DNA from 3 places in the Paenibacillus sp. PK4536 genome. Region 2 is predicted to be linked to each of the others. Evidence: predicted binding sites of a transcription regulator. Region 2 holds the regulator's gene; each other region holds the start of a gene.
What was found. Region 2 encodes LexA, which represses DNA repair genes until DNA is damaged. Its sites were predicted from a motif close to CGAACATATGTTCG; they were not measured.

Region 1 (11,125 bases), 600 kb from region 2:
AGCAGGCTTGACACAAATGGACGCTGTAGGGCAACCATTCAACCCTGAACTTCACCAAGCCGTAATGCAAGTTGAGTCTGACGAGCATGAAGAAGGTATCGTTGTTGAAGAATTACAAAAAGGTTATGTACTGAAAGATAAAGTACTTCGCCCGGCAATGGTTAAAGTAAGTAGCTAATACAAACTTTTAATTAGCTATATCCTTTTTATACATTAATAATTACCAACATTTTAAAAATATATTAAATAGATGCTAGGAGGAAGTTTTACGATGAGTAAAGTAATTGGTATTGACTTAGGTACAACAAATTCATGTGTAGCAGTAATGGAAGGCGGCGAAGCTGTCGTTATCCCAAATCCAGAGGGTGCACGTACAACTCCTTCTGTTGTAGGTTTCAAAAAAGACGGTGAGCGTATTGTTGGTGAAACAGCAAAACGTCAATCCATCACTAACCCTGACCGTACTATCAGCTCTATCAAACGTCATATGGGTACAGATCACAAAGAATCGATCGATGAGAAAAGCTACAGCCCACAAGAAATTTCAGCAATGATTTTGCAAAAATTAAAATCAGATGCAGAAGCATACTTGGGTCAAACAGTAACTCAAGCCGTTATCACTGTTCCTGCTTACTTTAACGATAGCCAACGTCAAGCTACTAAAGATGCTGGTAAAATTGCAGGTCTTGAAGTACTTCGTATTGTCAACGAGCCTACAGCAGCAGCTTTAGCTTACGGTTTGGAGAAATCAGAAGATCAAACGATCCTTGTTTATGACCTTGGTGGCGGTACGTTTGACGTATCGATCCTTGAACTAGGCGACGGATTCTTTGAAGTAAAAGCAACCAGTGGTGACAATCACCTTGGTGGTGATGACTTTGACCAAGTGGTTATCGACTATTTGGTAAGTGAATTCAAAAAAGATCAAGGCTTGGACTTGAGCAAAGATAAAGCAGCAGTACAACGTCTAAAAGATGCAGCTGAAAAAGCGAAAAAAGAATTGTCTGGTGTATTAACAACAACCATTTCTCTTCCGTTTATCACTGTTGTAGATGGCGTACCTCAGCATTTAGAAGTAAACTTAACTCGTGCTAAATTCGAAGAATTAGCTGCTCCATTGGTTGAACGTACACTTGGACCTACTCGTCAAGCGATCAAAGACTCTGGTCTAAGCGCTAGCGAAATCGATAAAATTGTATTGGTTGGTGGATCTACACGTATTCCAGCTGTACAAGAAGCAATCAAAAAATTAACAGGTAAAGATCCTCATAAAGGTGTTAACCCGGATGAAGTTGTAGCATTGGGTGCTGCTGTACAAGCAGGTGTCTTGACTGGTGACGTTAAAGACGTTGTCTTGTTGGATGTAACTCCATTGTCTCTTGGTATTGAGACAGCAGGTGGCGTATTTACTAAAATGATCGAGCGTAATACAACGATCCCTACAAGTAAATCACAAGTATATTCCACATATGCTGATAACCAAACAAGCGTAGAAATCCATGTCCTTCAAGGTGAACGCGAAATGGCAGCAGGTAACAAAACATTGGGTCGTTTCATGTTGGGTGATATTCCTGTTGCTCCTCGTGGCGTACCGCAAATCGAAGTTACTTTCGATATCGATGCGAATGGTATTGTTAACGTATCTGCTACAGATAAAGGTACAGGTAAGAGCCAAAAAATCACAATCACTTCTTCTAGCGGTTTGAGCGATGATGAAGTTGAACGCATGATGAAAGACGCTGAACTTCATGCTGACGAAGATCGTCAACGTAAAGAATTGGTTGAAGTTAAAAACAGTGGTGACCAATTGATCTACTCTGTTGAAAAAACAATCAAAGATCTTGGCGAAAAAGCAGATGCAGCTGAAGTTGAAAAAGCAAATGCAGCGAAAGAAACATTGAAAACTGCTTTGGAAGGCGACGATGTAGAAGCAATCAAATCTGCTACAGAAGCGCTAAGCGAAGTGGCTCAAGCTCTTGCTGTTAAATTGTATGAGCAAGCTGCACAAGAAGGTCAAGCAGCTGAAGGTGCTGAAGGCACAACAACTCAAAAAGATAACGTTGTTGACGCTGAGTACGAAGTGGTTGACGAAGACGAGAAAAAAGACAAAGAATAACAGCACTTGGCATTATAAGTGCAACAAAGTGTAATAAGAGAAAGATTTTTGCAAAGCAAAATATCTATACCACAGCACGGAATAAATAACATTTATGAAGTGGGAAGGTCAAAGCCGGGGCATCCCGTGCTTTGACTTTCGTTTGTTTATAAGGATACACTTGAATACTGTGTGAGATTGATACGATTATATGACAAGGAGTCGAGGTGGAACGATGGCAGATAAGCGCGATTATTATGAAGTACTGGGTATAGGCAAAAGTGCTTCCGATGATGAAATTAAAAAAGCATATCGTGGGCTAGCTCGTAAATATCATCCAGACGTAAACAAAGAAGCAGATGCAGAAACGAAGTTTAAAGAAGTTAAAGAAGCTTATGATGTATTAAGCGATTCTTCTAAACGTTCTCAATATGATCAATTTGGTCATGTCGATCCGAACCAAGGTATGGGCGGAGGCGGATTCTCAGCAGGTGGCGGAGGATTCGGCGATATCTTCGATATGTTCTTTGGTGGCGGTGGAAGACAGCGTGATCCGAACGCTCCACAACGTGGTAATGACCTACAATATACGATGACCATTGAATTTAAAGAAGCTGTATTCGGTAAAGAAACAGATATTACAATTAACCGTAGTGAAAATTGTGATACATGTAATGGAACAGGTGCCAAAAAAGGGACTCAGCCTAAAACATGTTCTGTATGTCATGGTAGTGGTCAAGAAGAAGTAGTACAAAATACACCATTCGGTCGTATGGTCAACCGTCGCAGTTGTTCTAACTGTGGAGGTACAGGTACAATCATTGAAGAGAAATGTAATACTTGTAGCGGTACAGGTCGTGTACAAAAACAACGCAAAATCAATGTTCGCATTCCAGCGGGTATAGATGATGGCGCACAAATGCGAGTTAACGGTGAAGGCGAAGGTGGTTCACGTGGAGGTCCTCCAGGTGATCTATATATCGTATTCCGCGTTAAACCGCATGATTTCTTCGAACGTGAAGATGATGATATTTACTGTGAAATTCCGATTACATTTGCTCAAGCTGCTTTGGGTGATGAGATCGAAGTTCCTACATTGAATGAAAAAGTGAAAATCAAAGTCCCTGCGGGTACGCAAACAGGAACGTATTTCCGTCTTAAAGGAAAAGGTGTTCCTCGTCTACGTGGTGTAGGTCAAGGGGATCAACATATCAAGGTAGTTGTGGTTACACCAAGCAATCTAAGCGAAGAGCAAAAAGATTTACTTCGTCAATTTGGAGCGCTTAATGGTGAGCATACTCATGAAAATGAGCAATCTTTCTTTGATCGTGTAAAACGTGCTTTCCGCGGTGATTAAGTGCTAACATGTCTAAATAGAAAGCCCGGTTCTTTATGAGCCGGGCTTTTCATTCAGGCATTTACAAGGTATGAAAGAGAATTTTGAATTGTTCAGTCCAGATGTAGTACAATAAATCGTACGTATGTTTCACTATTAGGGGGAAATGAATAATGTTATGGCATGAATTAACTATACATACAACAGAGCAAGCAGTAGAAATGATTTCCAACTTTCTGCATGAAGCTGGAGCTGGTGGTGTAGCGATTGAAGAATCAGGCACACTGAATAAGCCACGCGATACTTCATATGGACAATGGTATGAACTTCCGCTTAACGATATTCCAGAAGGATTAGCAGTGGTGCAAGGTTATTTTGCAGAAGAAACGGATATGAATACATTGATGGAAGAAGTGCGTGTACGTATTGCACAACTTCATGAATTTGATATTGAAGTCGGTACAGCAGAGATGTCTTTCAAAACAGTAGACGAAGAAGATTGGGCAAATGCATGGAAACAGTATTTCAAGCCTATTCGTGTGTCTGAGCGTCTAACGATTAAGCCAACATGGGAAGATTATACTCCTGAAAGTGATATCGAAAAGATTATTGAATTAGATCCAGGTATGGCTTTTGGTACAGGGACTCATCCTACAACATCACTTTGCTTACGTACACTTGAGACTGTTATCAAAGGCGGAGAAGAAGTTATTGATGTCGGTACAGGATCAGGTATTCTGGCAATTGGAGCGATCAAATTAGGAGCAAAAAGCGTGCTTGCCCTTGATCTTGATCCGGTAGCTGTATCCAGTGCCAAAGAAAATACACATTTGAATGGATTAGAGCAAGAGATCACTGTATTTGAAAGTGATCTGTTATCTGTGCTCAAAGCAGATGCAACAACCAAGCTGAATGTAACGTTACCTGTGCAAGTGGTAGTGGCTAATATTTTAGCTGAAATTATTTTGTTATTTATTGAAGATGTGTATGAAGCACTAACACCAGATGGTGTATATATCGCATCAGGTATTTATAAAAATAAAGAAGATGTTGTTCGTGAAGCTTTAGAAGCTGCCGGATTTATTATCGAAGGCGCACATCGGGATGAAGATTGGATTGCCTTTGTTGCGAGAAAGAGGTAAGTAATGGATTTTTTGAACAACTTATTATTTGTACGGTTAGATGTATTACCTTTTTACGTATTGGCATTAGTGATCGGATTTACAGTACATGAATTTTCGCATGCTTATTTTGCCAATAAGTTCGGCGATCCAACTGCTCGCTTGTTAGGACGGGTTAGTCTTAATCCTGCGGTGCATATTGATCTGTTGGGTATTATCTTGTTATTGATTGCTGGTTTTGGTTGGGCGAAGCCTGTACCTGTCACCCGTGAAAATTTCAAAAATCCACGTCTGATGGGGATTATTGTCTCTGCGGCAGGGCCAATCAGTAATTTATTACTAGCTTTAATCACAGTCATCATTTATTATGCTTTAAATTATTTTGGTATTGTAGGTTCTTTTGCCAATACTCGGATTGATGAAGCAATCTTTATGTTTGTACAGTATATGGCATTGATGAACTGTTTCTTATTTGTATTTAACTTAATTCCTTTGCCTCCGTTAGATGGTTACCGTATTTTAAGTGATTGGCTACCAAGACGTGCTAGTGCTAAGTTACAACGTGTAGAACAATGGGCAATGTTGATCTTTTTACTGGTTGTCTTTTTACCGCCACTACGTGCAGTTACTATTTCACCGTTGTATACATTTGCTCAAGACTTAGCGTCTAGCTTTTATACATTCGCTGGTGTGATTTTCGGAGGATAGATCAAGACAGTTACACAAGTATACATTCGTTAATATAAGGGACAGAAGCAGGTGAACGATACATTACACCTAGCCCTGTCCCTTTAAAAGTTGTATGATATTAACTTGAGTTAGCACGTTATCAAATGCACATAGAAAGTGGATGAAGTATGCAGCGATATTTTGTACCCGCAGACCAGTTTGACGAACAAGAAGTGCGTATTACTGGTGAAGATGCGCGTCATATTAGTCGAGTGATGCGATCCCGTGTAGGCGATCAAGTGATTGCTTGTAACGGTCAATCTCTAGATGTATTGGTTGAAATTACAGAACTTGCCGAAGGCGTAGTTACTGCGTCGATCGTAGAAACATTAGAACAGCATGGAGAGCCTAATCTATTTGTGACGATTGCTCAGAGTTTGCCCAAGGCAGACAAAATGGAAAGTGTGATTCAGAAATGTACAGAGATCGGTGCATCTTCTTTTCTACCCTTTTTGTCTGAACGTACAGTTGTTCAATATGATGAACGTAAAGAAGTGAAACGGATTCAGCGTTGGAGCAAAATAGCTAAAGAAGCAGCAGAACAAAGTCATCGTAGTCGTGTTCCACTGGTCGAATCACCTGTATCGTGGAAACAATTATTGAAGCAATTTGCAGATTACGATTTGATCTGTTTTTGTTATGAGAAAGAGAACGGGCATCAACTTCGTGATGTGGTTCAACCTTTTGCACAATCGTTAACAGCAGATCATGATCATGCTTCTCATCAAGTGACTCGTGTCATGATTGTTGTCGGACCTGAGGGTGGATTCAGCGAGCAAGAAGTAGCAGCAGCCGAAGCAAGTGGTGCAGTAGCTACAGGTCTAGGAAGACGTATCTTACGTACAGAGACCGCTGCGATGACAGCACTGGCTTGTATCATGTATGAAACAGGCGAAATGAGCGCTAACAACGTATAAAGAGCTTAAACAATAAACAGGTATATGAAGAAGGAGTGGAATACTATTGGCAAGTGTTATATTGCAACCCAAGCGTAAAAAAAGATTAGAACAAGCTCACCCGTGGGTTTTTCAAAATGAGATTGCTTCGGTTGAAGGAGATCCTATTCCCGGGCAATTAGTGAGTGTATTGACGCATCAGAAGCGCTTTTTGGCAACTGGATATTATAATCCAGCTTCTCAGATCACAGTGCGGGTAGTGTCGTATCAGCCTTTAGAAGAAATGGATACTGCTTTTTTTGTAGAGCGCTTCACTCGTTGTCTCAAGCATCGTCATCGTTTTTTGCCTACAGAAAATGCATATCGTCTAGTTTACGGTGAAGCAGACTTTTTACCTGGCTTAATCGTAGATCGCTTTGGAGAAGTATTGGTTGTCCAGTTATTGACGTTAGGTATGGATGCTTGTCGTCAATCGATTATTGATGCATTGGTACAAGTTATGCAGCCATTAGGTATCTATGAGCGTAGCGATGTATCTGTACGCAAATTAGAAGGGCTAGAAGAAGTCACCGGTGTGTTATATGGAGAATGTCCTCGACATGTAACGGTTACAGAAAATGGTCTATTGATTGAAGTGGATATTGTAGAAGGTCAAAAAACAGGTTATTTCTTCGATCAGCGTGAAAATCGTGCTTCGATTGCTCCACTGATGTTAGGTTGGGGAGATCGTAGTGGAATTGAACTGACTGAAGTTGAAGTAGATGGGCATATGACGCATAAGCCTATGAATCGTAATGGCAAAATTGTCGATTTCCCTTATTGGGATGGAGCTAATGTGTTAGAGTGCTTTTCACATACAGGAAGCTTTACGCTACATGCTTGTCATTATGGAGCCAAAAAAGTAACTTGCCTTGATATCTCAGCACACGCAATCGAAAGTGCCAAAGAAAATGTACGTTTAAATGGATTTGAAGATCGTGTTGAATTTGTAGTGGATGATGCTTTTGATTATTTGCGCCGTAATGCTAAAGGATTAGATGAGCGTCAATTACGTAGTAGCACAGATAGCAAACAAGATACGTCCAAACCGATGACTGCTTCTGGTGGACGTTCATGGGATGTTGTTATTTTGGACCCGCCTGCTTTTGCCAAAACGAAAAGTGCTGTAGCTGGTGCTGTTCGTGGATATAAAGATATTAATTTACACGGAATGAAGCTTGTAAATGAAGGTGGTTATCTAGTCACTGCTAGTTGTTCGTATCATATGCGTCCTGATCTATTTTTGGAGACGATTCAAGATGCAGCTAAAGATGCGGGTAAAGTATTACGTCTCATTGAATGGCGTGCAGCAGGTAAAGATCATCCGCAAATTTTGGGTGTAGACGAAGGACATTATTTGAAATTCGCTATCTTTGAAGTACGTAGTAAAACGTTTTAAATCGTAATTTTAATAGAGTGTTTATAAAATTGCTAGATGACTTGACTAATCTATTCGTGATTCTGGAATGTTAAAGCTACCTCTTACATGTTAGCTGTTGATCTAGGGTCTCTGTAGTACAATAAACAGTAGACTGTATATGCTTTGAAATATATAATTAATCATTTATTTTAATTACAACATCCACATTCACAAAAATCATGTATAAATATAAAATCGATCATGAAAGAGGAATTGCATTGTCAGAGCAAAAAAGTGAAATTGAAGCGGTGATCACGCCACTCGGTTATCTGTATGGACGTGATGCGATCTATGTGGATAAGCTTTACTATGGACTGGGTCGCAGAATGACGTTAGCAGGTGAGTTTAATGGTGCGCTAGCAAGTAAAAGCGAGTCAGACGATTTTGTCATGTACACGCTTCGCTTTGAAGGGGTGTTCTACTTTAATATGGTAGAACTCGATTTGTATAGTGATCAGCTACCGCCAGGGCAATCGGACATTAAGTCGAACTGGTTGGAATATCGTCAGTCTCCACTTTTGGAACGAGCGCAGCAGAAGCAAGAGCTAAAGGAACTGCGTCATTTTATACTGTTTACGTATGATGATGTGTTTGAAATTGCTTGTCAGCGTTATGAGTTAGAACTACATCCGAACAAGAGCAACGCCGAATAGTCATTGTCAGATGGCTATTCTTTTTTTATAATAAAATAGAACACATATTCGCTACTTATCGGGTTAGCAGTTTCCAGGTGCGGCGTTCTACAAAAAGGAGTTTTTGCGACGTCAACATCGATTGCACCGCTCTAATAGAACAATTTTTATGCATCGTGAAGACTATACTATAATAAATAAGGGTGAACTCATATGCCATTGCATTTTTTATTAGGTCGCTCTGGAAGTGGCAAAACGACCACCATCACTAAGCGAATCATTGATAATATTACACAACAACCTGATGGACCGCCTATATTGCTACTGGTTCCTGAACAGGGTTCTTTTCAAGCTCAATATGCACTTGTTCGTTCTAATCAATCGAAAGGAAATGTACGTGTGCAAACGTACGGTTTTCGACGCTTAGCTAATTGGGTGCTTCAAGATGTAGGTGGAAGTGCCAAAACACCGATCGGTGAAGAAGGTAAAAAAATGCTTCTTTATCGATTAATTCAGCGATATCAATCACAACTACGGATGTTTGGTACATCTAGCGATCAGTTTGGTTTTATCGGCAAATTAAGCGAATTATATAATGAATTTAAGCGTCATACGATTACATTAGAACAGTTAACGGAATATAGTGACCGTTTATCCACTTCGGCGCGCTCACCGTTGTTAATTGATAAATTACATGATCTACAACGTATTTATGAAGATTTTGAACAGAATCTGCAAGGGTTATATGTAGATGGGGAAAATACGTTAACAGATCTGGCTTTGGCGATTCCAGAATCACAGGTGCTGCATAATATCGATATCTGGATAGATGGATTTCATAGCTTTACTCCACAAGAATATGCTGTGATTACAGCTTTATTGCAAAAAGCCAATTCTGTCACGATTGCGTTAACATTGGATCGTCCTTATAATGGTGAGCCTCCTCATGAGCTAGAGCTTTTCCATCAGACTGCTACAACGTATATCAAGTTAAAGCAGTACGCTACAGCGATTGATGAATCGTTTACTATAGATGTTGAAAATCTTTCGGAGAATCCTATAGATGTTCCTGTTCGTTTTCAATCCAGTCCACAGCTTGCTCATTTGGAAAATGCATATCGTTCATCTCACCGCTGGCAACAAGCTCCGTATGTGAAGCAGGTAAATGAACGTCAAGATATTCATACGTATGCTGCTCCTGATCGTCGTTCAGAAGTGGAGAGTGCGCTTCGCGAAATGATTCGTTTGGCTCGTGAAGAAGGTGCACGCTGGCAAGAGATGGGCGTTTTTGTACGTCAATTAGCAGATTATGAACATATTATTGCACCACTACTACAAGACTATGAAATTCCCTATTTTCTCGATCAGAAACGTAGCATTTTACAACATCCTTTAGCAGAGTTTATACGTTCAGCACTGGATATTGTGCAATATTTTTGGCGGTATGAAGATGTATTCCGCTGTATCAAGACAGGGCTATTACTTCCAGATGATGGACGTGTCACTACAGAAGATATTGATCGTTTGGAAAATGTGGTGTTGGCTTCTGGGATTCATGGATCACGTTGGACAGATGGACATCCGTGGAAAGGTATTCCTAGCCTTTCACTCGAAGCGGGGGATGAAGTTAAAGAAATTAGCGAACGTGAATTAGCTGAAGGACAACGCATGCAACAAGCACGTCAGTTAGTAGTGGAACCATTGTACCGATTTGAAAAACGAATCAAAAAAGCAAAACATGCCAAAGAAATGTGTATCGCTCTGTATCAGCTATTGGAAGATTGTCAGATTGCGATGCATTTGGAACATATGAGTACCACAGCTACGGCGCAAGGCAATCCATTACGTGCGCGTGAACATATACAGATCTATGGAGAAATTATCGATTTACTGGATCAGATGGTGGATATTATGGCAGAAGATGCTATAGATTTGGGAACTTTTGCAGGCTTACTGGAAACAGGATTAAGCGGCATCCGTCTAGGGATTGTTCCTCCAGCGATTGATCAGGTGTTGATCGGTTCTATGGATCGTACTCGTCCGATGGATATCAAATATGCATTCGTTTTGGGCATGAATGAAGGGATTGTGCCTTCACTATTTCCAGACAGTGGTATTTTGAGTGAACCGGAACGAACGAATATGTTGGAAGGTGGCTTAGAGCTGTCTCCAGGTAGTAAGCGTCTTTTGTTAAATGAGCAATTTTTGATCTATCATGCGTTAACGGTAGCCAGTTCCAAATTATGGCTTAGTTATGCATTGACAGACGATGAAGATAAAGGACTTTTGCCTTCTGAAGTGATTACGAATGTGCATAAATTATTTCCTTTTTTACAAGAACAAGTTGCTACTACTCCATTATCTGCTCAATCTAATGATATAGAATCTTTGCGATATGTGACTACACCAACTACAACGTTACCACATGTAATAGCACAGTTACGGGAATGGAGTCGTGGAACAACGATTGCAGATTCATGGTGGCATGTGTTGAATTGGTATACAGCACGTGAAGCATGGCGACCGCAGATCAGTATGTTAGTTCAATCTTTATTTTATAGAAATACAGGCGAATTATTAGAAACGGAAACCAGTCGGCATTTATACGGGCAGACGTTACGTACCAGTGTATCAGGTATGGAGCAGTTTGTTTCTTGTCCTTTCGCTCACTTTGCTTCCCGTGGATTACGATTGCGAGAACGCCAAGAGTATCGGTTGAAAGCACCTGATATTGGGCAGTTATTCCATGCTTCCTTAACCGATCTTGCCACTACACTGAAAGAGCAAGGACGGGCATGGGGAGAATTGACTCGTGAAGAGTGTGTAGAGATCGCTTATGAAGCTGTAGATAAGCATA
Region 2 (11,125 bases):
TCATGATAAATATTGACTCGAATCCATTCTAAAATCTGCATAAATTTCTGATTGTATTCTTTGTGTAGAAGCTCATTATGAATAAGAGGTTGCAAGTACTTGTCAGTCAGTTCAATCATCAGTTCAGTTACTAGATAATCTACTGCGTACGTGCTGTAGTAAGAAGTATTAGACGTATCCAAAATCTGCTTCATCAAGATAATAGGTTTATCGAGATACGGTAGTGAGAAGAAATCAGGTAAGCATACATAACGATTAATCTCATTTTTCTGTTCTGTCAGTAGGGTACTAAATAGATGACTGATAAACTCATCGCCTGATTCTGTTTGAGTTAGATCACGAGGGAAGAAGTGTAGCCAGAAGAAGCTAGCCCCTGCTTTGGAAGCGGTATAACCAAAGTATTCTACGTCAGGCTTAATAAGTAATACATCGCCGTGCTTGATTTCATACTGTGTGTCTCCTACTTGAAGGTAGATCACTTCTTTTAAGCCAATAATCACTTCATAATCTTTTTCTAGCTTCATTCGTTTATGTTTCCAACCTTCATCGCTTACAAACTGCCCACATTTAAAATAAGCAAGCGGCCGTTCAATGTTTATTTTGGAGATCGGTTTTACTAACATATGTAAACACTCCTTATTCAAAAGTCAGTTTTGGATATTAAAAGTCGGATTTGTATACTTATTTCATGTGTTTGCTAAATACTTTGTACTTTGAGGGTAGTATAGCACAACTATGTATACAAATACCTAATTTTTTAAATATAATATAAAGTCGGAAATAGATACCTTTCCTACGAAATCATAAGTTTATCTTACATACGTAAGCGCTTACTATTAGAGAAGGAAATCGTTGTTATTTGATTTGACTCAGGAGGCTATATTATGGAATCTACTTCCCAATCTTCGCCAGAGCATCAGTCTACTCTTCTAGATGATAAAGTTCCTTTTCATCGTAGAATCAGTTATGCGCTCACAGATACAGGCGGTAATTTGTTGTACAGCATTATAGGTGCCTACTTACTTTATTTCTATACCGATGTGTTTGGTTTATCTGTAGGCATAGCAGGAACATTATTATTAGTTACTCGGTTAGTCGATGCGGTAGATGCTCCGCTTTGGGGCATTATCGTAGACCGAACAAAATCCAAATATGGACAAAGTCGACCTTACTTTTTGTGGTTATGTTTTCCATTTGCTGTGTTTACCATATTGACGTTTACAACGCCCAATTTGGATGGAACATCGAAAGTGATCTATGCGGCAGTCACTTATATTTTAGCAGGGATAGCCTATACCGGAATTTCAACGCCGATCACTTCTATTTTACCTAACTTAAGTAGAAATCCAGATGAACGAGTTGTTTTGAATTCGTTTCGAATGGTGGGCGGAAATGTAGGTAACTTTGCAGCCGTAACATTTACTTTACCGTTAGTGGCTTTTTTCGGAGCAGGTAATGATCAGAAAGGCTTTTTTTGGACGCTGTGTGTATTTGGAATCGTTTCTATTATTATGTTTTTGATCGCTTTTGCAGATCTTAAAGAAATAAATACAGAAAAAATCAAAACGATTCCTTTCAAATCAAGCTTTAAAGCAATGAAAGGCAACTGGCCATGGATTATTTTAGTGATTGCTAATCTATTGTTTTGGATTGCATTAACGATTCGTACATCTACACTGGTTTATTATTTTGAATACAATATTGGTCATAAAGAGTTGGTTCCTTTAATCAACGGAATTTCGATTATTCAAGTGATTGGTATGATTATGATTCCGTTTATTGTAAAGGTTTCGAATAAATATTCAACGATGATTTTTGGATTTATATTAGCAGTCTGTGGACAAGTGGTTCTCTTTTTTGCAGGGGATCATATTAGCATATTGATTGTAGGCTGGATTGTAGCTTGTATAGGTTCAGGAATTGCTTGTTCTATGCCGTTTGCTATGTTGTCAGACACAGTAGATTATGGCGAGTGGAAATCAGGTCTACGTGGAAGTGGCATATTGACAGCGATAGGTAGTGCTTTTTGTATCAAAGCAGGATCAGGACTAGGTGGATTTATTCCTACACAATTTATGTCCTCGTTTGGGTATGTACCGAATGTGGCTCAAAGTACACAATCATTATCCGGTATTCAGTTCGTCTTTATCTGGTTACCCGCTATCGTATTTGCTTTAGGTATTATTCCGATGTTATTTTACCGACGCTTTGAAAAAAATGAAGGTTATATCCGCAGACAATTATTAATTAAAGAACATCATACTAATACGTAAATACAAAATGATGGATAGGTCGATCACTATAAATACTGTACAACATGAGAGGAGACATACGATGTCTTTACAATTAAAATCACTTACGATTACCGATCCATTCTGGTCTCATTATCGAGAACTTGTACGTACAGAAATGATTCCTTACCAATGGAATGTATTGAACGATAATGCGAATATTACGATTGAAAAAGAAAGAAACGATAATAGTATTCCTTCTGAAAAAAGTCATGCGATAGAGAATTTCAAAATTGCTGCTGGATTGAAGCAAGGTCATCATTATGGTTGGGTTTTCCAAGATAGTGATGTGTACAAATGGCTTGAAGCGGTTGCTTACTCTTTATCGATTCATGCGGATACAGAGTTACAAGAATTAGCAGATGGCGTGATAGATCTGATTGCTTTAGCACAAGAGGAAGATGGATACCTCAATACGTATTTCTCAATCGAAGAACCAGAGCGTAGATTTAAAAAATTAGCAGAAAGTCATGAATTGTATTGTGCAGGTCATTTTATTGAAGCAGCTGTTGCTTATTATGAATCGACTCACAATGAAAAAGCATTAACGATCGCTTGTCGATTAGCAGACTGTATAGATGCTCATTTTGGCAAAGAAGAACATCAGATTCAAGGCTATGATGGTCATGAAGAAATAGAGCTAGCATTAACCAAACTGTATTCATTGACTGGAGAGCAACGTTATCTGGAGCTTAGCCGTTATTTTCTGTATGAGCGTGGAACGGATACAACATTTTTTGCCAGACAACAAGCAGCAGATAATGGTCACAAAGCTGTAATTGAAGGTATGAATCATCGTCCTTTGGAGTACTATCAAGCACATCAACCGATTTTAGAACAGCAGACCGCAGAAGGTCATGCCGTAAGATTAGTCTATATGTGTACTGCTATGGCAGATGTTGCTTTATTAGCAGGGGATAACGCGATGTTAGAAGCTTGTCGTCGTCTTTGGAAAAATATAATCAACAAGCGCATGTATATTACAGGAGGAATAGGATCAACAGTAGATGGAGAAGCATTTACACTCGATTATGATTTACCTAATGATACGATGTATTGTGAGACTTGTGCTTCGATCGGATTAATCTTTTTTGCCTTTAATATGCTCAAAAATGAAGCGAGATCTGAATATGCAGATGTGCTAGAACGTGCCTTATACAATACTGCTATTGGTGGTATGGCACTGGATGGTAAGCATTTCTTTTATGTCAATCCGCTAGAAGTGCATCCAGAAAGTAGCCGTCATGATCCGGGGAAAAGTCATGTGAAATTTACAAGACCAGAATGGTTCGGTTGTGCTTGTTGTCCGCCGAATCTAGCTCGCTTATTAACATCACTTCACAAATATATTTATACTGTTCAAGCAGACACAAATACGATATACACTCATTTATTTATGACCCATACAACAGAGTTAGAGATCAATGATCATCCTGTGCAATTGGAGCAAATTACTAATTTGCCATGGGAAGGTGATGTTTCTATAGTCACACAGATGAAGCAATCCACTTCGTTTACATTAGCCATTAGATTGCCATACTGGGCTGAACATTATTCTTTATTGTTAAATGGTAATCCTATAGATGCAGACCCCATCAACGGATATATACACATTGATCGAATCTGGCATAGTAATGACAAGCTAGAATTGAAGTTACCGATGGAGATTAAAGAATATACCGCTCATCCATTAGTACGGGCGGATATAGGCAAAGTTGCTATAGGTCGAGGGCCATTTATATATTGTGCAGAAGAGGTTGATAATGGAGAGCATTTGCATTTGGTTCAGTTAACGCAAGATCAGACATATGAGTATGAATTTGATGAACAATTATTAGGTGGAGTAGGCACGATTAAAGTAGAAGCTCGAAAAAGAAATATAGAACCAGAGTGGGAAGATGTATTATATGCTTCTAAAGCTCCTCAAACGTATAAGTCTACAGCGTTACGTCTAATTCCTTATTACTGCTGGGCGAACCGACAAATAGGCGAAATGCGTGTATGGCTTAATAAAGCTTAATAAACATTCAGAAAGGAGAATACACAATGAAATCCAAAATGAAAATTGATCCCCAAAAATTTGCATACACTGTGATTTCAAGTTATTCATCAGATAAAGAGAATGCAGAAGCGATTGCCAAAGATCATCTGAGCGTATTTTTGAATGCTTATTTTGTAGCAGAAAAATTCAATATATTAGAATCTCAATTAGCAGAAAAAGCAGAAAGTAAAGATTTCAAAGCATTATTAGCTAAATTAATGGATACTAAGCTTTTTGGATAAGGTAGAACAAGATATTAGTTGGAAAAATATAATAGTAAGAGGAAATAAAAGGTATTCATTCTCTCAGATTAGGTTATGATGAAAGGGTAATTTAACTTATGAGAGAGGTGAGGTTATGGGTTGGATTGAGTCTGCGGCAATACGTGCGCGAGAAGAGAAAGTAGAGAAGGAAAAAGCTCATACCTATTCTTTAGAAATCCACGAACATTTTTTGGAACACTGCGAAGATTTATGGATGAAGTTTTCTACGATTTTAGAAGAGATCCAAGAAAATTTCAAAGAAGATTGTAGTGTTCAAAAAAAAGATGGAACTCAATTAGTCATTACAATCGCTCTCGTTGTTATTACGATCAATGCCGTGAAAAAAAATCTGACTGAGCACTATCATGGAGAAGCTTATATAGAATATAGTTGCTCACACAATCCAGGAAAACCTCAACTTGCTGTAGAATCATTATATTTAAATCCAATCGATCATCCTGTGTGGATGTATAAAATGGAGCAGAATGGAAAAGAAGTAGATGTTCCTTTTAGTGAGATCGAAGCTGAAGATGTTATTAAAACGGCTCTATGGAAATATATACAATAAATATGTAATAGTAATAAACTACAAAAAAGACCACTACCGATTAAGATAGTGGTCTTTTCTTATGATACATATGATTTAGTGCAGATTACGGAACAAACCTACAACTTTACCCAAAATCGTAACATGCGTCAGACGTAGTGGCTGATACATAGGATTTTCAGGTTGTAGACGAATATGGTCTTTTTCTTTGTAAAAAGTTTTGACCGTTGCTTCATCGTCTTCTGTCATAGCGACAACAATATCGCCATTATCAGCGGTTTGTTGTTGACGTACGATCACGTAATCACCATTATAAATCCCTGCTTCAATCATACTGTCTCCAACTACAGAAAGCATAAATACTTGTCCTTCACCTGTAAAATTCTGTGGTAGAGGGAAGTAATCTTCAATATGTTCTGTAGCTGTAATCGGAACACCGGCGGTTACTTTTCCAATAATAGGAACACGAGATACCGTTTGAGCGAAAAGAATATTACTTTCAGACTCTTCTTGACCCAACAACTCGATGGCACGAGGTTTGGTCGGGTCGCGTCGAATCAGTCCTTTTTTCTCCAAACGATCCAGATGACCATGTACAGTAGAACTAGAAGCAAGACCTACAGCTTCACCAATTTCACGTACAGATGGCGGGTAACCTTTAAGTTTGACTTCATTTCGGATAAATTCCAAAATGGCCTGTTGGCGACTTGAAACTTTTGACATACCTTATCAACCCCAATGCTAGTAACGTTTGGCAAAATTATAACATAGAACTACCGTTCGTACAAACATAAGTTCTAAAATTTGTATATTTATTTGTTATTTGCTTATTTTCGTAGTCTATTCATCATCTAAATAGCATTATCTATAGTCCAAAAGTTGCGATAAAAAACACGAACGAAAGTTCGTAAAAAACTATTGAGTAAAACATATGTTCGTGTTATAGTGAATTTGAGAAAACAAGAACAAATGTTTGGAGCGTGATGACAATGTTAAAATATACTACATATCGTAGCATCCACAATCAGTCTGAAGAGGATGAACAACAGATTGATACATCAGGATCAGATATACATCATACATCAACAGGTTATTCGGAAAAACAAGCACAACAAGAAGCTATTCATGCTACACGAGCGGACAAAGATGTAGTTGTGGATGAATGGACTTACGTACCTACCGTACAGAAGATCCGTAAGCCGATTCAACCAAAAGGCAAAAAGACGTTACGTCAAAAAACACTTCATCTTATCCAAAGCACAGCGCAAAAAGTAAAATGGAAATCAGGCGGACGTTTGATGGTATGTTTTGTTTTTGCAGGCGTATTGTTATACGGTGGAGTTATTCATAATTTCGTAGTTGCAGACAAAGTAGAAGGCCCTACACAAAAAGTAGTGGTACATGCAGGGGACAGTCTATGGAGTATTGCGAAAGAATACAAATCTGTACAGACAGATACACGAGATTATATTGCTCAGATTCGTAGTGAGAATCAATTGGATTCAAGCGAAATCCAAGCAGGAGATGTGTTGGTTATTCCTTACGATTAATACACTATACTAAACTTAATATATACATGACTTATGGATACATGTATCGCAGGTAGTTTGTGTATGGGATAACGTCATCCGTTTATGAATATTGTGATCGAACGATCAATATCGTCAAAGTTTGTTGAGATCTATAGATCTTGACAAGCTTTTTTTTACATGTCAAAGTTAGTGGGGCAAAAAGCACACCGATCACATGGAGGTTAATTATGGATATCGATACACTGATTACACGCATCAATGAATTAGCTCGCAAAAAGAAAAGTTCAGGTCTTACAGCAGAAGAAACGATAGAGCGTGATGAATTACGTGCTGTTTATTTGAATAATATTCGTAGTAATTTCCGTCAACAATTAGATACAATTGAATTTGTAGAAGATACTGAACCATCGGATAACACCAAAAATAGTCAGAAATAAGAACATATAATAGCTTCAATCTACAAAAGAAAAATGAACGATAGTAAGGGTGCTCTAGCCGATCTGGAACAGAGCATCCTATTTTGCTATAGAAATTTGGGGCTTGTTCTGGCATGATAAGATAGAAGGAAGTCTTCTGCTTTTATTGTAAGGCTTACATTATCTATTAGGGGGAAACAAAGTATGTCCCGTTCCTGGGAAAGGCAAGTTCGACGTAACTCAAAGCAAGTCAATGCTACACGTAGAAAACAAGGTCAGACTTCTATCGGTGGCAAAACCAGTATTTCCGAATATACGGCATATAAAGGAAGAAATATTGTTTTTCCAGCTGCTCTAGTGATATTGGGAATTATTTATGCTGTTATGGGTATTATGTATCCAACAGCTGATGGATTTAGTGCGATCTTTATCATTACTGTCGCATTGTATATCTTACTGGGTGTTATGCTTTATTTCCGCAAACCGTACTTGAAAATTGGTAGAGATTCACTGATTACAACCAAATTTAATCGTGATCGTCTGATTTCTTCATCTCAAGTGAAAAGTATCCGTCTTCAAAAAGGATATGTTGTTATTGAACATAGCTCCAAAGGTGGAAGCTGGGTATTCTCTCGTACTCTAAACCGTTATGATACAGATGCAATGAGCGAGCATTTGCGTACATTTGCAGCACAACACAAAATTACGATTCAAGAAAAAGCGTAAGCTTTTTGGAGAATGATTGGCATATAGCATCTATATCTGAGCAAGCCATCTAGTTCTAGTATAGTCAAAGTAATCATTATCGTTGAGGAGGTACAGGCAGTGAGTATTGAAGCCGTGTTGTTTGATCTAGATGATACGTTATTATGGGATGAACGCAGTATAGAAGAAGCTTTTGCAGAGACTTGTCGTGTGGCTCAGGAAGCGACAGGGGTAGATCCTATCGCTTTGGAAGAAGCTGTACGTAGAGAAGCAAGAGCACTTTATGAATCCTATGAGACTTTTCCATTTACACAATGGATAGGAATTAATCCGTTTGAAGGCTTGTGGGCTCAATTTTCCGCAGGTGAACAACCAGAATTCCGTCAATTGCAAGCAATTGCACCGACTTATCGCAAAGAATCATGGCGTAACGGTCTAAGTGCAATGGGGATCGAAGATGAAGCTTTGGCACTACAACTGTCTGATCGATTCGTTCAAGAACGACGTAACCGTCCTCATATCTACGAAGAAACATTTCAGATTTTGGATGAATTACAAGGTAAAGTGAAGCTATTGTTACTGACCAACGGTTGCCCTGCTTTGCAACAAGAAAAGTTAGACGGTGTGCCCAAATTAGCTCCTTATTTTGATCAGGTGGTTGTATCGGGTGCATTTGGCAAAGGGAAACCGAATGCTGAGATCTTTGAGCATGCGCTTGGTTTGTTGGGAGTACAACCTGATCATGCACTGATGATCGGGGATAAGCTTACTACAGATATCAAAGGCGCACTTGCAGCAGGTATTAAGTCTGTCTGGGTGAATCGTAATGGTAAAGTCAATGATAGTGAGATCAAGCCTGATTATGAAATTAAAAGCTTAACTGAGATCCATCAGATTACAGCTCAGTTGGTGTAATAGACTGATCGGTTACGTACTAATAGTATCAAACACATCACAAAAATCCCTTACCCGATCAAAGCGGTAAGGGATTTTGTATGTGTATACTTATGCTTTTTGGAAAGAGCTATCTTCAAACGGAACAGCAATCCAACCGTCTGTTTCGACAAACAAACGAACAGCTACAATTTTACGATTGTCAACAAGTGTAAAGAAGTGAGGTGTATTCTCAGGTACAGAAATAACATCGCCTGGTTCTAACTCAACATCGAAATATCCATGCTCAGGGCTTTTGATAATAAAAATACCGTTCCCCGATACGATCGCACGAATTTCATCTTCTGTATGTGTATGAATCTCTTCGAATTTAGCTAACTTCGCTTCAAGATCAGGTGTAGACTCAGATAATGTAATCACGTCCCAAGTACGGTAACCACGACGTGCTGAAAGGTCTTTGATTTCTTCAGCATACGTATCCAAAACCGCTTGTTTTTGCTCATCTGTTAAAGTGAAGTTATCTTGCAATTCAGGAGCTAATTTGGAAGCATCCCATTTTTCATATACCACTTCATGTTTGTTCAAAAACTCCAGAACCTTGTCATCTCCAGCAATTCGTTCGTTGGTATTTCTAATTCTGATTTCAGCCATCGGATTACCCTTCTTTCAATGTTTTTATGTTGTATTATAAAAGAAAAAGCATTTTTTGTCGATACTTTCATAGAAACTTCATCCTGTGTGTAGATAAAGTTGGTCCCTCTCATTATAAGCATAATATATCGATACATGACAAATAAGATTCTTTTCTAGTTAAAAGGTTTCTGTTAAACTAAAGCCTAACGTTTTGCGGGGAGGATCGAATAGATGAAGAAGCCTGACCTACAAGAAAGACTTGAACAGCGTATTCTGATTTTGGATGGCGCTATGGGTACTATGATTCAACAAAGAGATTTAACAGCTGATGATTTTGGGAGCGATGATCTGGACGGTTGTAATGAAATATTGGTTTTAACACGTCCCGATGTTATTCAAGAAATCCATGAACAATATTTAGCTGCAGGTGCAGATTTGATCGAAACGAATACATTTGGTGCAACATCAGTCGTTTTAGCTGAATATGATATTCAGGATCAAGCACGAGAATTGAATCTAGCAGCAGTAAAGCTTGCCAAAGCTGCTGTTGATAAATACAGCACTGCTGAACGCCCACGCTATGTTGTAGGCGCTATGGGACCCACTACCAAAACATTATCGGTTACTGGCGGAGTGACTTTTGATGAGCTGGTGGATAGTTATCAGGAACAGGCTGTTGCTTTGATAGAAGGCGGTTCAGATGTACTTCTATTAGAAACCTCGCAAGATACATTGAACGTGAAAGCAGGGAGTATCGGTATCCGTAATGCGTTTGAACAGACCGGTATTCATCTCCCTCTAATGATATCCGGTACAATTGAGCCCATGGGTACGACACTTGCCGGACAGAACATAGAATCTTTTTATATTTCTTTAGAACATTTGAATCCGATTTCAGTAGGTCTAAATTGCGCGACAGGGCCTGAATTTATGCGTGATCATATTCGTTCTTTATCTGAAATGGCAGGAGCCGCAGTAAGTTGTTATCCTAATGCAGGTTTGCCGGATGAAAATGGGAATTATCATGAATCTCCAGAATCACTAGGGCGCAAAATGGCAGCTTTTGCTGAACAAGGTTGGCTCAATATCGCAGGTGGCTGTTGCGGAACAACACCAGAACATATTCGAGTGATGGATGAATTATTATCCCAGTATCCACCTCGTCCTATGATCGGCACACATCCGCCTGCTTTATCTGGAATCGAACCTGTTTATATTGAACAAGATAATCGTCCTTATATGGTTGGTGAGCGTACCAATGTGCTGGGGTCACGTAAGTTCAAACGACTGATTGTAGAAGGCAAATACGAAGAAGCTTCTGAGATTGCTCGTGCTCAAGTTAAAAATGGTGCACAAGTGATAGATATTTGTGTACAGGATCCCGATCGAGATGAAACCTATGATATGGAGAAATTTTTAGATTTGGTTGTCAAAAAAGTAAAAGCTCCATTAATGATCGATACAACCGATGTTGCGGTGATTGATATTGCTCTTCGTTATTCGCAAGGTAAAGCGATTATCAATTCGATCAATTTAGAAGATGGTGAAGAAAAGTTCGAAGATGTCACACCACTGATTCATAAATACGGCGCTGCTGTAGTGGTAGGTACAATTGACGAACGAGGACAGGCAATAACCGCGCAAGATAAATTAGAAGTAGCTAAGCGTTCACAACAATTGCTTGTTAATAAATATGGGCTCAAAACAGAAGATTTGATTTTTGATCCGCTTGTTTTTCCAGTGGGTACAGGAGACGAACAATATATCGGCTCTGCTAAAGAAACGATTGATGGGATTCGCTTA
Region 3 (11,125 bases), 930 kb from region 2:
GATATAATCGTGTAGTTTGAGTGATGACGAAGTTGTTACTGTCTGCTTCTTGCCTTTCTATTTTATTTTATATATCATTAACGTGTTAATGACTTTGCATTGAACAGCAGAAAAGGGTCGGAGTTCGTACAGACTATCTGCTTTGATGACTATATAGTAGCACCGTTGTAAAAATAAATGTTTGATCCATCGACATAGGATTCGAGCTATAAAGTATTCATGCGATAGAAAGGTTAGAGGTGAACGTGGAACTAAAACAGTGGTATTTGGAGTACAGGATACATAAAAATCGTCCTGGTCTATTGGGAGATGTGGCGTCTTTATTGGGTATGCTGAATGTTAACATTTTGACCATTAATGGTGTAGAGGGTAAGACCCGTGGTATGCTATTAGAGACAGATGATGATGAGAAGATTCGTTTGCTTGGCGATATGCTCGCTAAAGTGAGCAATATTACAGTGACGGCTTTACGTCAACCCAAGCTTGTTGATATTCTAGCTGTACGTCATGGACGTTATATTGAGCGTGATTCGGATGACAAGAAGACATTCCGTTTTACAAGAGATGAACTGGGCTTGTTGGTTGATTTCCTTGGTGAAATATTTAAGCGTGAAGGCAATCAGATTATCGGTTTACGTGGAATGCCACGTGTTGGCAAAACAGAGTCGATTATCGCAGGTAGCGTATGTGCGATGAAACGGTGGACATTTGTATCTTCGACTTTGCTTAGACAAACGGTACGTAGTCAATTATCTGAAGAGGAGAACAATCCAAACAACATCTTTATTATCGATGGGATTGTGAGTACGATTCGTTCCAATGAACGTCATCACCAATTGCTTCAAGATATCATGGCGATGCCAAGTACCAAAGTGATCGAACATCCCGATATTTTTGTGCGGGAATCTGATTATGAGTACAGTGATTTCAACATTATTATTGAATTGCGCAACAATCCGGGAGAAGAGATCGTCTATGATACATTCACGGAAAGTTATGCGGATGATATATAAAAAAAGTCAAAAACATTATAACCAGGAGGTAATAGTATGTCAGATCTAGGTCGGCAGTTAAGGGATGCCCGCCTTGCGAAAGGTTTATCACTTGATGATGTGCAAGAAATGACCAAAATACGTAAACGCTATTTGGAAGCTATTGAAGCAGGAGATTTTAAAGTACTTCCAGGCAGTTTTTATGTACGTGCATTTATTAAAACGTATGCGGAAGCGGTAGGTCTTAGTGCGGATGAGTTGTTACAAGAGCATCAAGACGATGTTCCAGAGACCGAAACAGAAGCAGTGATGGAACCGGTAGTGCAACAAAGGCGAGCGGCAAGAAGAACATCTTCAGGATCGGGACGAAGCGGTAAATGGTTATCAACAACATTGATGTGGATATTCCCATTATTGATCGTCGTATTGGTCTACATTTTCGTAGTGCGTACAGATAACGGTGCTCCTGAAGTGGCAACAAATAACAAAGGTCAACAACAAGAGACAACACAACCAACGACCACGACACCACAGGCAACAACTAAACCGGAAACAACAACGCCAACAACTCCAGAAAGTACAACGACAACACCACCGACTGGAGCAGGTACAGATCAAGAACAATCTACACCTGAAGCAACGGGTACGGATGAAGAAGCTACAGATCCTACAACGACTACAGATACAGCTTCTCAACCTGTGATTACACAAGCAGGTAAAGAAGGCAGAAACACTATTTTTAATGTGAATTACACAGGTACGACACCGCTTAAAGTAAGTATCAAAGCAACGGGTCAAAGTTGGCTTGAAGTATACAAATCAGCAGATTCTAGCGGAGAACGTTTATTTTTCAATAATACGGAAAGTGGACAAGACCTTTCTTACGATCTAGCGGATACAGGATTATATATCAAGTCTGGTAATTCTCCAGCTACCGATATTACAATCAATGGACAACCGATCACAGATGGTAAAGCAACTTCACGTATTGTTTTGAAATTAGTGAAAGAAGCTCCGGCTACAGAAACTACGGATTCTACGGGTACATCGACAGATTCTTCTACAGATGCGACAACAGATGAATCGACGACTACAGAGACAAGCGGAAATTAATGGTTAGTCACACAAAAAAGGACATACCTTCAAGCTGCCATTAGACAGCAGATTAAGGATGTCCTTTTTGTGCCATTAGACTTGTAACAACATATATTCTATAATTTTACCTAAAAGGGGGAAATCACATGGCAGAGAGTTCATTCGATATTGTCTCGAAAATGGATATGCAAGAGATGACAAATGCGATTACGCAAACAGAGAAAGAATTAGCAAGTCGTTTTGATTTTAAAGGAAGTAAAAGTACTCTAACGTTAGAAAAGGAAACATTAGTTGTGGTTTCTGATGATGATTATAAGTTAGGTGCTTTGATTGATATTTTGCAATCCAAAATGCTCAAAAGAGGATTGCCTATCAAAAATATAGACTATGGAACAATAGAGTCTGCGTCGATGGGAACGGTTCGTCAACGACTCAAATTAAAACAAGGTATTGATCAAGAAAACTCCAAAAAAATCAATACGTTAATCCGTGATGCAAAATTGAAAGTGAAAAGTCAGATTCAAGGCGATCAGATTCGGGTTACCGGAAAGAATAGAGATGATTTGCAAGCAGTAATCCAATTGCTTCGCAAAGCAGACCTTACTGTGGATCTTCAATTCACGAATATGAAATAAATCAGGTATCACCATGGTTGTGATCGAATTGATGGAGGCAGTAAAAAGATGAAACAAAAGATGCAGGCGGGAGCAATTACATATCATTGGTTCGCTGTTGAAAATAGATGCAGTAAGGAGGATACACAATGAATTTACCTAACCGCATAACGCTTACCCGTATTTTCTTAGTACCGGTGATGATGTTGTTCCTGCTCGTTAATTTTTCGTTTGGAGAAGGGCTTTTAAAAATTGGAGCATCTTTTGAGGTTAGTTACAACGATCTTATTGCGGCTTTGATCTTTATTATTGCAGCAAGTACAGATGGCATTGATGGACATATTGCACGTAGTCGTAATTTAGTCACCAATCTAGGGAAGTTACTTGATCCTTTGGCTGATAAATTATTGGTATCTGCGGCATTGATCTCATTGGTGGCTCTTGGTAAATGTGAAGCATGGATGGTTGTGATTATCATTAGCCGTGAATTTGCAGTAACAGGACTTCGTCAAATCGCATTATTGGATGGCAAAGTCGTTGCAGCTAGTAATTGGGGCAAAGCCAAAACGATTACACAAATTATAGCGATCTCTGCTTTAATGATCAATAATTTCCCATTTGCTTTACTAGGTATTCCATTTGCGGAGATTATGATCTGGGCAGCTACACTAATCACAATCTATTCCGGTATTGATTATTTTGTCAAAAATAAATCGTTACTTCATTTTTCCAGTTAAAATAACCTGTTTCTGTTCATCAGAAAATAGGTGATATAACAAGTAATATAGTGTAAGCGGCGATAGGGTTTTCTCTATTGCCGCTTACTTTTGCCATAGTCACAGTACTTTGTATTCATTTCGAAGCATTTACATCACAGAGCAACCCTAATAATAAGGAGGCACTTGTAATGAAAGCAGAAATTATCGCAGTAGGTACAGAACTATTACTAGGTCAGATCACTAATACGAATGCCAGATATTTATCTCAACAATTATCCTATATGGGAATAGATGTTTATTATCAGACTGTAGTAGGAGATAACTTAAATCGACTCAAACAAGCGATTGAACTTGCAAGCAGTCGCGCAGATGTTATTTTATTTTCGGGCGGAATTGGACCTACTCAAGATGATCTGACCAAAGATGCATTAGCTGAAGTTTTAGGAAGATCAATCTATATTGATCCAGCTTCTATGGAGAAAGTCGCTAGCTTTTTTGAAGGCAGAGACATTACAATGACTGAAAATAATCGTCGCCAAGCTCTTGTGATTGAAAACAGTCATGTGCTTGCTAATTCTACAGGATTGGCTGTAGGAATTGCGATTGAAGATAAAGAGAAATATTATATCGTTCTACCAGGACCTCCCAAAGAATTACAACCGATGTTTGAAAATGAAGCGAAACCTTGGCTTCTTGAGCATGTGCTCACAGATGAACATCCTATTTATTCAAAAATGCTTAAATTTGCAGGTATTGGTGAATCTGCTCTTGAAGATGCATTAATTGATCTGATCAGTGCTCAGAGTGATCCTACGATTGCACCTTATGCCAAAGAAGCAGAAGTGACTATTCGTCTGACCACCAAAGCAGCTACAGAAAAAGAAGCGATGACCAAGCTGAAAAATATGGAAGCTCAGATTCGTGATCGTTTGCCTAATCATATGTATGCTGATCAAAATATAAGTATAGAAGAACAAATTTTATTAATGATGACAGGTATGAAGTTAACCCTAACTGCAGCAGAAAGTTGCACAGGGGGTCTACTGATGCAAAATCTAACTCTTATTCCGGGAAGCGGAAATGTATTTCTGGGTGGAGTCGTCTGCTATTCCAATGAAATGAAAGAAAAAATGCTAAATGTCCCTCATGAGTTACTAGAAGGCGAGAATGCTCCAGGAGCAGTTAGCCCAGAAGTAGCAGAAGTGCTAGCGGATGAAGCTAGAAAAACATTAGATACAGACTTTGCTGTATCGATTACCGGTGTAGCGGGTCCAGGTTCTTCGGAACGCAAACCTGTAGGTTTGGTATATGTAGGGCTAGCAGAACGCAATCAACCTACACAGGTATTTGAATTGAATATCCGTGGTAATCGTGAATCGATCCGTGTTCGGGCTGCCAAAAGTATCCTGTACCGTTTGTGGCTTCGTTTAAGTGAACTTCAGAAGGAATCTGTAAAATAGTACACTTTAAATAAAACAACCTGCATCAGACGTACAAGAGCCTATGAAGCTTATTGCAATTCCTACGTCTGTTATGCTAAAATAACCGTAGACGGAAGAACCGCAGCAAATTTATTTGTTGCGGTTTTTTTTATGTTTATAGACCCAAAATCAAGCAATACATGCATCTATTTGAAATCATTATTTATTACCAATAAATGTAATTAAGTAATGATTTCATGCCAAAAAGACGAATATATGTTCGAAAAAAGCTTGGCAAATGAGAAAAAAAGTAGTATAATTAGAGTATAAATAAGAAGAAGAGGGACGTGAGTTTATTGTCAGATCGTCGTGCAGCGTTAGATATGGCGCTTCGTCAAATAGAGAAGCAATTTGGTAAAGGTTCGGTTATGAAACTTGGAGAATCCACTCATATGCAAGTTGAAGTTATTCCTAGTGGATCTATTGCTTTGGATATTGCTTTGGGAACAGGCGGTATGCCAAGAGGACGTATTATCGAAATATACGGACCAGAATCTTCAGGTAAAACAACAGTAGCACTTCATGCTATTGCTGAAGTTCAAAAAGCTGGAGGACAAGCAGCATTTATCGATGCAGAGCATGCTTTGGATCCTCAATATGCTAAAAACTTGGGTGTTAATATTGATGAGCTATTATTATCTCAACCAGATACAGGTGAGCAAGGTCTAGAGATCGCGGAAGCTCTTGTACGTAGTGGCGCTGTAGATATTATCGTTATCGATTCTGTAGCAGCATTGGTACCAAAAGCAGAGATCGAAGGCGAAATGGGTGACTCTCACGTTGGTTTGCAAGCACGTTTGATGTCTCAAGCATTGCGTAAATTGTCTGGTGCAATCAGCAAATCCAAAACAATCACGATCTTTATCAATCAGCTTCGTGAAAAAGTTGGCGTTATGTTTGGTAACCCTGAGACAACTCCTGGTGGTCGTGCACTTAAATTCTACTCTACTGTACGTCTAGACGTGCGTCGTATTGAAGCAATCAAAAACGGTAACGATGTTGTCGGTAACCGTACACGTATCAAAGTTGTTAAAAACAAAGTGGCTCCTCCATTCAAACAAGCTGAAGTGGATATCATGTACGGAGAAGGTATCTCCAAAGAAGGTAGCTTGATCGATATTGGTGTAGAACACGATATTGTTAACAAAAGTGGTGCTTGGTACTCTTACGAAGGTGAGCGTATGGGTCAAGGTCGCGAGAACTCTAAGCAGTTTTTGAAAGAAAATCCACACATTGCAGATATCATTGAACAAAAAATTCGTGTATCTAGCAATTTAACAACAGTGGTTGAAGAACCATCAGCTGAAGAAAAAGAAAAAGAAAGTCTTGAAGAGCAAGAATTATTCTCTAAAGCAACTGAATAATCACTTTAAGATGATATATGCTTAAATCCTGTAGCGCCCAGGACGTGAAATACGTTCAGGGCGCTTTTTTATTTATATTTAATAAAAGATTCATCTGATCACTATACACTGATTTAAAATATAGATAGACGAAAGGAAACAATTATGGCTGATTATCGTCGTTATGCTAAAAAACCGTCCAATACTAATACTACCTCTGAACCTGAGGCTGATGAAGAATGGGATATCTATGCAGATGAAGGAGAGCGTCTAGATGGGTTCCCTGATGAGGGTGAAGTAGAGATTACGGCTGTAACCCCTCTACGTAAGCCTAGGCATCATTATAAGTTAACCTTCGGTGAGTTGAACCTTATGGTGCATGAAGATGTTATGATCAAGTATCGGCTGTTAAAAGGCATGTCCTTTTCTAAAGAAGAACTAGAAAATATTGTGATCGCTAATGAACGTCAAACGGCTTATGCAGAAGCACTGAATTATTTGAGTCGCAAAGCACGTACTCGAACAGAGATTGCACGCAAGCTTAAAGAAAAAGAAATTCATCCTGAGATCATTGAGACGACTCTTGTACGATTACAACAAGAGAAATTAATCGATGATGAGTTATATGCTCAACAGTGGGCCAAACAAAGAGTGAATAGCCAGAAAAAAGGTAAAGTATGGATTAGACAAGAATTACGCCAAAAAGGTGTAAACAAAGAAAATATAGAGCAAGCTTTGGAAGAAATCGATCCTAATGATGAAATCGCAAGTGCTACAATACTAGCAGAAAAAAAATGGAAATCGACTTCGGGAGAAGTTTTTGATAAAAAAAGAAAAACGATGGCTTTTTTAATGAGAAGAGGATATTCTTCGGATATTGTAAGGAAAGCCCTAGATGCTGTTCAACAAAAGCCAGAAGATGATTGGGAATAACCACTAAAATCCAAATATAATAAAACCGAATAACCGCGTCATTTAGGGTAACAAACTTGACATCGTTAAATACGGTTACTGCAATTGCTTGACAATGTCTTTTGGCAAATAATAAAATGTACTTGTGCAGATTGTCATTTTTACGTCATCTTTTCCCGGCAGGTGATTAGATGAAGTGGGTAATGAATTCTGTAGCAAGACATTTCTGAAGAATTTTAGAATGTTTGATCTCCCTATGAAAAGGGAATTAGCACATGTACCCGCATGAGCAATGGAACAAATGTATAAGGGACGAATCATCGATTAACCAAATGAACATGTAATTCCCAGGGAATACCTTGGAGGAATCAGCGAGGAGGTGAACAGAATGGAAGTTCTCTGGACCACAATTCTCGTTGTTGCCGCATTATTCTTTGGGTTCTTGGTCGGATATTTTATTCGCAAGTCTCTTGCAGAAGCTAAAATTTCTAGTGCTGAACAAGCTGCTATCCAAATCGTAGAAAGTGCGAAGAAAGAAGCAGAAGCACAGAAAAAAGAAACAGTTCTGGAAGCAAAAGACGAAGTGCACAAACTCAGAACTGAAGCTGAAAAAGACATTCGTGAGCGTCGTAATGAAAATCAACGCCTGGAAAGACGATTGTTGCAGAAGGAAGAGTCGCTGGATAAAAAAATTGAATCACTAGAACGCAAAGAAGAACAAGTGGCTAACAAAGAGAAACGTATTGAAGAGACTCAGCAACAAATTGAACAACTTCACACCAGTCAGGTTGCGGAACTCGAACGAATTTCTAATCTGTCTATGGAAGATGCTCGAGGTATCATTTTGAGCAACGTGGAGCAGGAAGTTCGCCACGAAACATCACAAATGATCAAGGATATTGAACAACAGGCGAAAAATGAAGCAGACAAACGTTCTCGCGAGATTATTACTCTTGCTATTCAACGTTGTGCTGCGGATCATGTAGCCGAGACTACCGTCTCTGTTGTCACCTTGCCTAATGAAGAAATGAAAGGCAGAATTATCGGTCGTGAAGGTCGTAATATTCGTGCATTGGAGACACTTACAGGTATCGATTTAATTATCGATGATACACCGGAAGCTGTTATCCTTTCTGGATTCGATCCGATTCGCCGTGAAATTGCCCGTACCGCTCTTGAAAAATTGGTAGCAGATGGACGTATACATCCTGCAAGAATTGAAGAAATGGTGGATAAAGCACGTCGTGAAGTGGATGAGCGTATCCGTGAATACGGTGAGCAGTCTACATTTGAAGTTGGCGTACATGGACTTCATCCAGATCTTATCAAGATTTTGGGACGTCTCAAATTCCGTACCAGTTACGGTCAAAACGTACTCAAACATTCCATGGAAGTGGCTTACCTTACAGGTTTGATGGCTTCCGAATTGGGTCAAGATATCACTTTAGCGAAACGCGCAGGATTACTGCATGATATCGGTAAAGCACTCGATCACGAAGTGGAAGGTTCTCATGTAGAGATTGGCGTAGAGTTGGCTAAGAAATACAAAGAACATCCAGTTGTAATTAACAGTATCGCGTCTCACCACGGCGATACGGAAGCGACTTCTATTATTGCGATGCTTGTGGGCGCAGCAGATGCATTGTCTGCCGCAAGACCAGGTGCACGTCGTGAAACATTAGAAACGTACATCCGTCGTCTGGAGAAACTAGAAGAAATCTCTGAATCCTTTGAAGGCGTAGAGAAATCATATGCTATTCAAGCCGGACGCGAAATTCGCGTTATGGTTCAACCGGATAAAGTGGATGATGCAGATAGTTTCCGCTTGGCACGTGATATTACGAAGATGATCGAAAATGAACTGGATTATCCAGGACATATTAAAGTTACTGTTATTCGTGAAACGAGAGCAGTCGATTACGCAAAATAAAGAACGATGCGAAAAGTGACCTGGCAATCAGGTCACTTTTTCTCTTCGTGGACGGAGGAATTATCATTAAAGTTATATTTATTGGAGATATTGTTGGAAGTACAGGTCGTAAAGCGATTAAAGAGACGCTACCTCGGTTAAAATCAAAGTATACCCCGGACATCATCATAGCTAATGCCGAAAACTCAGCTTCAGGTCGGGGCATTACGCGAGGAATCGCTCGTCAACTTTTTGAAATGGGTGTACACGGTATAACGATGGGTAACCATACATGGGACAACAAAGAGATTTTTGAATTTATAGATGATGAACCCCGTATGATTCGTCCCGCTAACTTTCCTCCAGATACGCCTGGACGTGGATATACGATTATCAAAGCCGGCGGTAAGCAGCTAGGTATCGTGAATCTGCAAGGTCGTACATTTCTACCAGCGATCGATTGTCCTTTTCGCAAAGTCGATGAGATTATGGATGAATTGAAAGGGAAAGTGAATTGTGTATTAGTTGATTTCCATGCAGAAGCCACTTCAGAAAAGATTGCGATGGGATGGCATTTGGATGGTAGAGCTTCTATGGTCGTTGGTACACACACTCATGTCCAAAGTAATGATGACACCTTGCTACCTGGCGGAACAGCTTATTTGACCGATACAGGTATGGTAGGTTCATACGAAGGTGTACTCGGTATGCAGCGTGATGCGGTATTGTATAAATTCCAGACACAGTTGCCCGCTCGTTTCCAAGTGTGTGAAGGCAAATGGCATTTTCATGCTGTGTATGTGGATATAGACGATCAGACAGGCAGAGCGAAAAAGATTGAAAAGATTCGTATGTATGAAGACGAATGGCATATGGAATAGTTTCAAGTCCCAGCAGAGTGTTTAAAATCTTTATAAATTTTATGTGAAATATCATTGATTTTTGATTTTATGCAGCAGGAACCAAAAGGATGTTGTCGAATATTATCTACTAATCATGGAATCAAGCCATCATTCATTCCCAGGGGAGGTACTTATCATGGAAGTATTAAAAGTTTCAGCAAAATCCAACCCGAATTCTGTAGCAGGAGCATTGGCAGGGGTATTGCGTGAAAGAGGTGCTGCTGAACTTCAAGCAATTGGAGCAGGTGCACTGAATCAAGCAATCAAAGCAGTCGCTATTGCCCGGGGATTCGTAGCACCAAGTGGAGTTGACCTGATTTGTATTCCAGCCTTTACGGACATTGTGATTGATGGAGAAGACAGAACCGCCATGAAGTTGATTGTAGAACCTAGATAATAATGCTGCTATCCTGAACGTAAGTGGATGCCTATAATGATCCTATTATAGAGTGTAAATCTTGCAACAGAGATGATAGGTAAAAGTAGCAATTCGTTTGGATACTTGGGACCTGTAAGCTTGTTGGTTAAGCTTGGAGGTCTTTTTGCTGAGTTGCTTTTCATTTTTGATATAAAAGATGTATAATAAAGTAGCATGCATTTTGCAAATGTACGAGTATGTGCGTTTTGTTACAAAGTGCAAATGAAATAGAGAATATCGAAGGAGTGAGTGATCACATGAGTAAAACTGTACCTGTAGGCGTGTCTGCACGTCATATTCATCTAACTCAAGAACACATTGAAGTATTATTTGGTGAAGGATACCAATTAACAGAATTTAAAGCGTTGTCCCAACCTGGACAATTTGCTGCTAATGAAACTGTTGCTGTTGTAGGTAGCAAAGGAAGTTTTGAAAAAGTTCGTATTTTAGGACCTGCTCGTCCAGCAACACAATTGGAAATCTCTCGCACGGATTCTTTTGCTATTGGCGTAAAAGCTCCAGTACGTGAATCTGGTAAAATTGATGGTACAACGGGTGTACTTCTTAAAGGACCTGCGGGTGAAGTACAAATCGAAGAAGGCGTGATTGTAGCTGCACGTCATATTCATTTCCATACTTCTGATGCAGCAAAATGGGGAATTAAAGATCAAGAGTTGTTGAAAGTTCGCTTGTCTGGTGAACGTGGTCTTGTTCTAGAAAACGTCATTGCACGTGTATCT

Region 1: the regulator LexA is predicted to act here: its motif matches at 8,327-8,340, upstream of addB (helicase-exonuclease AddAB subunit AddB).
Region 3: the regulator LexA is predicted to act here: its motif matches at 5,111-5,124, upstream of recA (recombinase RecA).

What each region holds. Positions count from the first base shown of each region.
Region 1 covers NZ_CP126313.1:4,712,396-4,723,520, reverse strand. Annotated here, with positions in the region: gene grpE (nucleotide exchange factor GrpE) at 1-178, shown strand, start outside; gene dnaK (molecular chaperone DnaK) at 272-2,116, shown strand; gene dnaJ (molecular chaperone DnaJ) at 2,331-3,452, shown strand; gene prmA (50S ribosomal protein L11 methyltransferase) at 3,605-4,573, shown strand; gene PO903_RS20925 (site-2 protease family protein) at 4,577-5,260, shown strand; gene PO903_RS20920 (16S rRNA (uracil(1498)-N(3))-methyltransferase) at 5,410-6,198, shown strand; gene PO903_RS20915 (class I SAM-dependent rRNA methyltransferase) at 6,245-7,615, shown strand; gene PO903_RS20910 (hypothetical protein) at 7,855-8,289, shown strand; gene addB (helicase-exonuclease AddAB subunit AddB) at 8,482-11,125, shown strand, end outside.
Region 2 covers NZ_CP126313.1:4,113,601-4,124,725, reverse strand. Annotated here, with positions in the region: gene PO903_RS18255 (AraC family transcriptional regulator) at 1-623, opposite strand, end outside; gene PO903_RS18250 (glycoside-pentoside-hexuronide (GPH):cation symporter) at 885-2,273, shown strand; gene PO903_RS18245 (glycoside hydrolase family 127 protein) at 2,335-4,311, shown strand; gene PO903_RS18240 (hypothetical protein) at 4,338-4,574, shown strand; gene PO903_RS18235 (hypothetical protein) at 4,690-5,163, shown strand; gene lexA (transcriptional repressor LexA) at 5,239-5,865, opposite strand; gene yneA (cell division suppressor protein YneA) at 6,132-6,692, shown strand; gene PO903_RS18220 (DUF896 domain-containing protein) at 6,902-7,111, shown strand; gene PO903_RS18215 (hypothetical protein) at 7,295-7,816, shown strand; gene PO903_RS18210 (HAD family hydrolase) at 7,916-8,710, shown strand; gene mtnD (acireductone dioxygenase) at 8,801-9,340, opposite strand; gene metH (methionine synthase) at 9,554-11,125, shown strand, end outside.
Region 3 covers NZ_CP126313.1:3,188,518-3,199,642, forward strand. Annotated here, with positions in the region: gene PO903_RS14395 (DUF3388 domain-containing protein) at 246-1,013, shown strand; gene PO903_RS14400 (helix-turn-helix domain-containing protein) at 1,050-2,105, shown strand; gene PO903_RS14405 (YajQ family cyclic di-GMP-binding protein) at 2,234-2,722, shown strand; gene pgsA (CDP-diacylglycerol--glycerol-3-phosphate 3-phosphatidyltransferase) at 2,851-3,438, shown strand; gene PO903_RS14415 (competence/damage-inducible protein A) at 3,609-4,880, shown strand; gene recA (recombinase RecA) at 5,198-6,265, shown strand; gene PO903_RS14425 (regulatory protein RecX) at 6,410-7,177, shown strand; gene rny (ribonuclease Y) at 7,545-9,086, shown strand; gene PO903_RS14435 (TIGR00282 family metallophosphoesterase) at 9,152-9,946, shown strand; gene PO903_RS14440 (stage V sporulation protein S) at 10,104-10,364, shown strand; gene pduL (phosphate propanoyltransferase) at 10,643-11,125, shown strand, end outside.